2 regions of the Stappia sp. ICDLI1TA098 genome follow, and region 1 is predicted to be linked to the other one. Evidence: predicted binding sites of a transcription regulator. Region 1 holds the regulator's gene; the other holds the start of a gene.

Evidence for each region. Region 1 encodes LexA, which represses DNA repair genes until DNA is damaged. Its sites were predicted from a motif close to TGTTCNNNNTGTGTTCNG; they were not measured.
Region 2: uvrA (excinuclease ABC subunit UvrA) is a predicted target of LexA. The motif match lies at 2,417-2,434, and genes of this name have one in related genera.

Annotation. Positions count from the first base shown of each region.
Region 1 is NZ_JBTZBT010000001.1:1,392,521-1,396,939, reverse strand. It holds gene trpC (indole-3-glycerol phosphate synthase TrpC) at 1-377, shown strand, start outside; gene moaC (cyclic pyranopterin monophosphate synthase MoaC) at 409-924, shown strand; gene ACSLUQ_RS06270 (molybdopterin molybdotransferase MoeA) at 921-2,138, shown strand; gene lexA (transcriptional repressor LexA) at 2,256-2,966, shown strand; gene ACSLUQ_RS06260 (ComEC/Rec2 family competence protein) at 2,960-4,419, opposite strand, start outside.
Region 2 is NZ_JBTZBT010000001.1:1,654,860-1,659,278, reverse strand. It holds gene uvrA (excinuclease ABC subunit UvrA) at 1-2,222, opposite strand, end outside; gene ssb (single-stranded DNA-binding protein) at 2,925-3,500, shown strand; gene ACSLUQ_RS07500 (cation diffusion facilitator family transporter) at 3,588-4,419, opposite strand, start outside.

The sequences.
Region 1 (4,419 bases):
CCGCCGTCGACGACAAAACCGCAGCGATGCTCGAGAATACCGCGCTCGACCTCGGCATGGACGTGCTGATCGAGGTGCATGACGCGGTGGAGATGGAACGGGCGCTGCTGCTCTCCTCTCCGCTCGTCGGCATCAACAACCGCAATCTGCGCACCTTCGAGACCGATCTGGCGACCAGCGAGGCGCTTGCGCCGATGGTACCCTCCGACCGGCTGGTGGTGGGCGAATCCGGCCTCTTCACGCCGCACGATCTTGCCCGCATGGGCAACTCCGGCATTTCCACCTTCCTCATCGGCGAAAGCCTGATGCGCCAGGACGACGTCGCCGGCGCCACCCGCCGGCTGCTGGCGCGCGACGACGCCGCCGCGGCCGAGTGACCTTTCGCCCGTGCAAGGGACGCATGAGCACATGACTGCCGACACCCCCAAGCTCACCCATCTCGACGACAGCGGCGCGGCCAACATGGTCGATGTGTCCGGCAAGGCCGTGACCACGCGGGAGGCGACGGCCAGGGGGCATGTGCGCATGAAGCCCGAGACGCTGGAGATGATCCGCTCCGGCAACGCCAGGAAGGGCGACGTTCTGGGCACCGCGCGCATCGCCGGCATCATGGCCGCCAAGCGCACCCATGAACTCGTGCCGCTCTGCCATCCCCTCGCCCTGTCCCGGGTCTCCGTCGACATCGAGCCGGACGACGCGCTGCCAGGCCTCAGGGTCAGCGCCACGGTGCGTCTCGCCGGTCAGACGGGCGTCGAGATGGAGGCGCTGACGGCGGCCAGCATCGCCTGCCTGACGATCTACGACATGGCCAAGGCCGTCGACCGGGGCATGGTCATCGGCGACATTCGCGTCACCGCCAAGTCGGGCGGCAAGTCCGGCGACTGGGTGCTCGACGGCGACGACCTGGAGCCCGACACGCCATGAGCCTGATTTCCGTCGAGGAGGCGCTTGCACGGCTTGTCGGCGGCGTCGAGCCGCTGGCGGTGGAAACCGTCGCGCTCGCCGAGGCGAACGGCCGCGTCCTTGCCGCCGATCTCGCCGCCCGCCGCACGCAGCCGCCCTTCGCCGCCTCCGCCATGGACGGCTACGCCGTGCGCGCCGCCGACATCGCCGCGACGCCGGCGACCCTGCGACTAATCGGCGAGGCCCCCGCCGGCCATGCCTTCGCCGGACGGGTGGGTCCGGGAGAGACCGTGCGCATCTTCACCGGTGCGCCGCTGCCCGAGGGCTCCGATACGATCCTCATTCAGGAGAATGCGACGCGCGACGGCGACATTGTGACCGCGTTGGAGAGCGAGCCCGAAGGGCGTTACGTGCGCGCCGCCGGCCTCGACTTTGCCGAGGGAGATGTGCTGCTTTGCGCCGGAACCAGGCTCGGCTTTCGCGACCTGGCGCTCGCCGCGGCGATGAACCACGCTCATCTCGCGGTGCGTCGCCGGCCGCGCGTGGCGATCCTGGCGACCGGCGACGAACTGGTCGAGCCCGGCGGCAACCCGGCTGACGACCAGATCATCGCTTCCAACGACACCGGCCTTGCCGCCTTCGTCGAGGATTGCGGCGGCGAGGCCATCCGCCTCGGCATCGCCCGCGACACGCAGCACGCGCTGGCCGAGCGCATCCAGGCGGCACGGTCGGCCCGTGCCGACATTCTCGTGACGTTGGGCGGCGCGTCGGTCGGCGACCACGATCTCGTGCAGGATGCCCTCGGGCTTGCGGGAATGGAGCTCGCCTTCTGGCGTATCGCCATGCGCCCCGGCAAGCCGCTGATGGCTGGTGCCATCGGTGACATGCGCGTGCTGGGGCTGCCTGGCAATCCGGTCTCCAGCCTCGTCTGCGCCCTGCTCTTCCTGCGTCCGTTGATCGACGCGCTCTCGGGGCTGCCGGAAGCCGGCAAGCGCGGCGCGGAAATGCTGCCGCTGGCGGCGGCGGTCGGCGAAAACGACCGGCGCGAGGACTACCTGCGCGCCAGCCTTGTCATCGGCGAGGATGGGATCGAGCGGGTTCTCCCCTTCCCGCGACAGGATTCCTCGATGCTCGCCACGTTCGCACTGGCCGAGGCGCTGGTGGTCCGCCCGCCCCACGGCGCCGCGCTCGCCGCTGAAACCCGCGTCCCCGTCCTCCGCCTCGACCGCCGCTGACGACCTCGCCGCGAAACGGCGGTTGTGGAACAAGCCGGGAACGGCTAGACTATGTTCATGATTTGTCCGGGAACATGAGTCGCCGGCGCGCGGAGCGCCGATGGGGGATGCCGCAGAATGTTGACGCGCAAGCAGCACGAATTGCTTCTCTTCATCCATGAGAGGCTCAAGGAAGCCGGCGTGCCGCCCTCCTTCGACGAGATGAAGGATGCGCTCGACCTTCGCTCGAAGTCCGGCATTCATCGCCTGATCACCGCGCTGGAGGAGCGCGGCTTCATTCGCCGGCTGCCGAACCGCGCGCGCGCGCTCGAAATCATCAAGTTGCCCGAATCCGTTTCCCCCGGTCTGGCCGCGCCGCGCAGTCAGGGGTTTTCGCCTTCCGTCATCGAAGGCTCGCTCGGCCGGCCGCGCGAGACCGCCCCGCCCGCGCCTGTCACCGAATCGGAGAATATTTCCATTCCCGTGATGGGGCGAATTGCCGCCGGCGTGCCGATCGAGGCGATCCAGACCCACAGCCACACGATCTCCATGCCGGCCGACCTTCTCGGAAACGGCGAGCATTACGCACTCGAGGTGCGCGGCGATTCGATGATCGAGGCCGGCATTCTCGACGGCGACACGGTGGTGATCCGCCGTTCCGACAGTGCCGACAGCGGTGACATCGTCGTGGCCCTTGTCGACGACGAGGAAGCGACGCTGAAGCGGTTGCGCAAGAAAGGCGCGTCGATCGCGCTGGAGGCGGCGAACCCTGCCTATGAAACGCGCATCTTCGGTCCCGGCCGGGTGAAGGTTCAGGGCAAGCTCGTCTCGCTCTTCCGTCGCTACTGAGCGACAGGAACCGATGGCGTCCACGGACGGCGCCAGCGATAGGAAGGCACTGCCGTCACCCGCAACGCCGGGTGACCTTGCCCCTTTGCCCCCGATCCAGACAAGGAGGCGGAGGGCACGCCTGTCGCTTGCATCGCGCGCATCGGCGTTGCAGTTGCATCTGCCCGCACCTGCCGCTGCCGCGTATCTTGCGCCTCACTCTCCTCTATCCGCCTCCCCCCGGTCTGCTTTCCCCCCAGTTGCTCTGCCTGCTCTCCCTCTGTCTGTCCGCCTTCTCCTTGCCGCGCGCGAGGGCGACCTGCCCTCTTCTCGACGGAGATCGCAGCGAGGCTGGCGGCCGGCCCTGGAGGCTTTTCGTCCAGGTCGTCATCGCTGGCATTCCCGAGCGAAACACCGACGCGGGCCGGCGGGCCGATGCTCCGCTGCCCCGGTTCGGCCGCACTGCCCTGCCGGGCCGGCCTCGCAGGTTCCTCAGTGCCGACCGACAGGGTGGCGGCCTCTTCGCGACCAGGTTCCGCTGCGGTCTCGTCGACGTCAAAATAGAGCGCCGTGGCGCCGTCACGCGCAAGGCGCGGGCCGTCGAAGATCCAGCGCGCCGCGCAATCGGTCGGCGCCTGCAGCGGCGTGACGAGAATGTCGGCGCGCTCGCAATCCTCGGCAAGCCCCTCCGGCGCGCGCGTCAGCGCCACGACAAGCGGCGAGCCGGACGTTGCCGCATGGGCGGTTGCCACGCACCCGAGAGCATCGCAATTCATGCGCCCGCGCGTCAGGTGGCGTTCGGCAAAGGACTTCGGCCCCACCCCGTCGGCGCGCAGCCACATTTCGCCGGCAAAGCCTGTCGGCCGTGCCGTCACCATCAGCCGCCCCGCCGGATCGCGCAGCGCGACATGGCGACCGTTCTCCGCAATCAGCATGTCCGGATGCCGATCGACCGACTGCAGCCAGATCGCCAGCGCCAGTGGAACCCCGGCAAGCTTGCGTGTGCCACGCGGGGCCAGGCAAAGGAGCGCGCCCGTCGTCACCACCAGCAGCGTGGCGATGAGCGACGGCGCGCCAACGATGCCGTCCCCCGGCGTCCGCTCTGCCGCCCATCGCGACATGGCGACGACGAGATCGAGTCCGGCCCCCATCGCGGCAAGCGGCAGCAATTCGAGCCCCAGCGGCATCAGCGCCAGAGACAGCACCGCGAAAGGCATGACGACGAGCGTCACCACCGGCATCGCCAGGAGATTGACGAGAGGACCGAGCGGCGCGACCCGGTGGAAATGATAGGCGCCGATGGCGCCTGTCGCGGTGCCGGCGATCAGCGAGGTCAGCAGGATCGCACCGAGCCAGCGGGTGGAGACGCGCAAGCCGCTCACCGCCACCGCCGTAACGCCCGCGCCGCCACCGTCGGGCTCGCGCCGCGCCGGGCTCCGGCGGGCCAGCAGTTCCTCATAGGCGGCGATCAACG
Region 2 (4,419 bases), 260 kb from region 1:
GTGAAGGCGCCGGTGTAGGTTGCCGGGTTGGAGCGCGGTGTGCGGCCAATCGGAGACTGGTCGATGTCGATGACCTTGTCGAGATGCTCCAGCCCGTCGATGTGATCGTGAGGGGCTGGGGTCTCGCGGCTGCCGTTGAGCCGGCGGGCAGCCGCCTTGTAAAGCGTGTCGATCAGGAAGGTCGACTTGCCGCCACCGGAAACGCCGGTGATGCAGGTGAAGGTGCCGAGCGGCACATCAGCCGTCACGTTCTTCAGGTTGTTGCCGCGCGCGCCGGAAACCCGCAGCTTCCGGCCCTTGATGAAGGGCCTGCGCTCGGGCGGCAGGGGGATCGTCATCGCGCCCGAAAGATACTGTCCCGTCAGCGACTTCGGATCGGCGAGGATCTCCTCCGGCGTGCCCTTCGAGACGACCTCGCCGCCGTGAATGCCGGCGCCCGGGCCGATGTCGACCACATAGTCGGCATTCAGAACCGCGTCCTCGTCGTGCTCGACGACGATCACCGTGTTGCCGAGGTCGCGCAGGTGCTTGAGCGTGTCGAGCAGGCGCGCGTTGTCGCGCTGGTGCAGGCCGATGGACGGCTCGTCAAGAACATAGAGAACGCCCGTGAGCCCTGATCCGATCTGCGAGGCGAGGCGGATGCGCTGGCTTTCGCCGCCCGAGAGCGTGCCCGAGTTGCGCGACATGGAGAGATATTCCAGGCCCACGTCATTGAGGAACTTCAGCCGCTCGCGGATCTCCTTGAGGATCCGCAGCGCAATCTCCGACTGCTTGTCGGTGAGGGCGCCGGGAAGCTCCTCGAACCAGTCTCCGGCCTCGCGGATCGACATCTTCGAGATTTCGCCGATGTGCAGGCCGGAGATTTTCACGGCAAGCGCCTCCGGCTTCAGCCGGTGGCCGCCGCAGGCCGGGCAGGGGCGGTCCGACTGGTAGCGCGAGAGCTCGTCGCGCACCCAGTCCGAATCCGTCTCGCGCCAGCGCCGTTCGATGTTGTTGACCACGCCCTCGAAGGTCTTGGCGGTGCTGTAGCTGCGCACGCCATCGTCATAGACGAAGTCGATCTTGTTCCGGCCGGAGCCGAAGAGGATGGTGTCCTTCATCTCCTCGGGAAGATCCGACCAGGCGGTCGCCATCGGCACGGAGAAGTGGCGGCAGATGGCCTCCAGCGTCTGGGCGTAATAGGGCGAGGTCGAACCGGTCTTGGCCCAGGGCAGCACCGCGCCCTCGCGCAGGGTGAGCGAGTGATCCGGCACGACGAGATCCGGCTCGAAGGCCAGCGTCGTGCCGAGACCGTCGCACGAGGGGCAGGCGCCGAAGGGATTGTTGAACGAAAACAGTCGCGGCTCGATCTCCGAGATGGTGAAACCGGACACCGGACAGGCGAATTTCTCGGAAAACAGCATCCGTTCGTGGGTCTCGTTGCGGTTCTGCAGCACCGCGTCCTCGGCCGCCGGCGGCAGTGGCTTGTCGGCGAACTCTGCGATGGCGAGCCCGTCGGCGAGCCCGAGCGCGGTCTCGATCGAATCCGCCAGCCGCCCGGCGATGTCCTCGCGCACCACGATGCGGTCGACGACCACGTCGATGTCGTGCTTCAGCTTCTTGTCGAGCGCCGGCGCGTCGGCGATCTCGTGGAAGAGGCCGTCGATCTTGACCCGCTGAAAGCCCTTTTTCATCAGCTCGGCGAGTTCCTTGCGGTATTCACCCTTGCGCCCGCGCACGACGGGCGCGAGCAGGTAAAGCCGCGTGCCTTCCTCCAGCGCCAGGACCCGGTCGACCATCTGGCTCACGGTCTGGCTTTCGATCGGCAGGCCCGTCGCCGGGGAGTAGGGCACGCCGATGCGGGCGAACAGCAGGCGCAGGTAGTCGTAGATCTCGGTGACCGTGCCGACCGTCGAGCGCGGGTTGCGCGAGGTCGTCTTCTGCTCGATGGAGATGGCCGGCGACAGGCCGTCGATCTGGTCGACATCCGGCTTCTGCATCATCTCAAGGAACTGACGCGCGTAGGCCGAGAGGCTCTCGACATAGCGGCGCTGGCCTTCGGCATAGATCGTGTCGAAGGCAAGCGACGACTTGCCCGAGCCCGACAGGCCCGTCATCACGATCAGCTTGTCGCGCGGCAGGTCGATGTCGATATTCTTGAGATTGTGCTCGCGCGCGCCGCGTACGCTGATGACGCGGCGATCGGCTGCGGCGATGTCCGGGGTCGAACGCGACTTTGGCATGTGAATGCAAATCCCTGATGGCGATGTCGGCGCACGGCAGCAGGCAGGGACGCACGGCTGCCTTGCCCGTGACCGGAAAGAGCGATGAACGGGCCGCAGAGGCGGCGGGAGGGCCGTTCTACGACATGGATGGGCCTGCGTCGATTGGCATGGGCCGAACGCGCTTCATACGCGCGACCTTGCGAGTCCGATGAGTGAACATAGCGGGAACGTTGTCCGCTGCACAAGTCATCTTCGCATGGTTTTCAACCGCGCCCCTGCGGCAACACCGCCTCTATATGGGGGGCTCTTGATGAAAATCCCGGGGTTGGCTGCATTATTCCGCCAGATGAGCGCGGCGGCGGGAGCGACACGAGCTTGTGTCGGGCTCGTGATTGTGGAACAAAAACGGAACCGTTTGGCTTGGGCGGCGGCGTTCGCATGCCTCGTGCGCCGTCGTTTGTGGAAAAGCACCGCTTTGCGGGCCTTGCCGGGGACGCGGGCCCTTCGGCGCGCCTATGATGCGCCGCGAGGACGGCAGGGCGCGACGGGTGTCGGGCGCGACCGCACGGGACAGACAGTCAGCCGCCGCGGGGCAACGCAAGCCGCGCGCGACAACACCATATGAATATGGCGCAAGGCCCGTGATGATCGGCCGGCGCCGGGCGGGGTGCGGCGCTGGAGCGCGGCACCGGCCCCACGAGACAGGACAAGGAGACGAGGATGTCGGGAAGCGTCAACAAGGTGATCCTGGTGGGCAATCTGGGAGCCGACCCGGAAGTCCGGCGCATGCAGGACGGCCGTCCGGTCGTCAATCTGCGCATCGCCACCTCCGAGACCTGGCGCGACCGCAGTTCCGGCGAGCGCCGCGAGCGCACCGAATGGCACCGCGTCGTGATCTTCAACGAGGGCCTGGCCAAGGTTGCCGAGAATTATCTGCGCAAGGGCTCGAAGGTCTACATCGAAGGCCAGATCCAGACCCGCAAGTGGCAGGACCAGTCCGGCCAGGACCGCTATTCGACCGAGGTCGTGCTTCAGGGCTTCAACTCGACGCTGACCATGCTCGACGGGCGCGGCGAGGGCGGTGGCGCGGCCGGTGGCGGTGGCGGTGGCCAGTCGATGGGCGGCGGTGGCGGCGGTCAGTCCGTCGGCTATGACGACGGCGGCTACGGCCAGTCTTCCGGTGGTTTCGGCGGCGGCAGCGGTGGTGGCGGTGGCGGCGGTCGCTCCGGCGGCGGCGGCGGCTCGGGCGGCGGCTTCGGTGGCCCCGGCGACATGGACGACGAAATTCCGTTCTGATCCTGTCGGACAGAGAACGAAAAAAAGGCCGCCCTCGTTGGCGGCCTTTTGCTTTTGACGACCTGCGTCTGGCGGGCGCGACGCCCCTCAGCTCCTGTCGTGCATCGCGTCGGCGGCGGCCATCTCCTCGTGATGGCGGGTCGCCTGCACTTCGATGAACACCCGGCGCACGATGGGGAAGCGGGCCTTCACGGCCACTTCCAGAGCGTAGATCGCCTCTTCGACATTGCCGACGGTGAGATTGTCCTGGAAGTCGATGGACAGCGCCAGCAGCACGTCGCGCGGGCCGCGGTGCAGGGTGCGGATTTCGTTGAGCCGCGAGACGGTCGGCGTCGCCTCGACCACGGCCCGGATCGTCTCGACGACCTCGGGATCCGCGCCTTCTCCGACGAGGAGCCCCTTGGTCTCCAGAGCCAGGAAGAAGGCGGTCGCGGCAAGGATCAGGCCGATGCCGATGGATGCGGCGCCATCGAGCCAGGGAAGGCCGAGATATTCGACGCCGAGCAACCCGGCGAGCGCGACCACCAGGCCAGCCATGGCGGCCGTGTCCTCGAAAAGAACGGTGAAGATCGCCGGGTCCTTGCTCTCGCGCACCGCCTGGATGAGGCCGCGCTGGCCGCGCACCTGGTCGAACTCCTTGTAGGCGACCCACCACGCGCCGGCCTCGAAGATGATCGCCAGTCCCAGAACGGCATAGGCAATGATCGGCGAGGAGATCGGGTGCGGTTCGATGATCTTCTGTATGCCCTCGTAGATCGAAATTCCCGAGCCAACGGCGAAAATCAGGATGGCGACCACGAAGGCCCAGAAATACAACTCGACGCCATATCCAAAAGGATGTTTTTCGTCAGCCGGTTGCCGGGACTTTTTCAACCCATGCAGGAGGAGCCCCTGATTGCCCGTGTCGACGAGGGAGTGG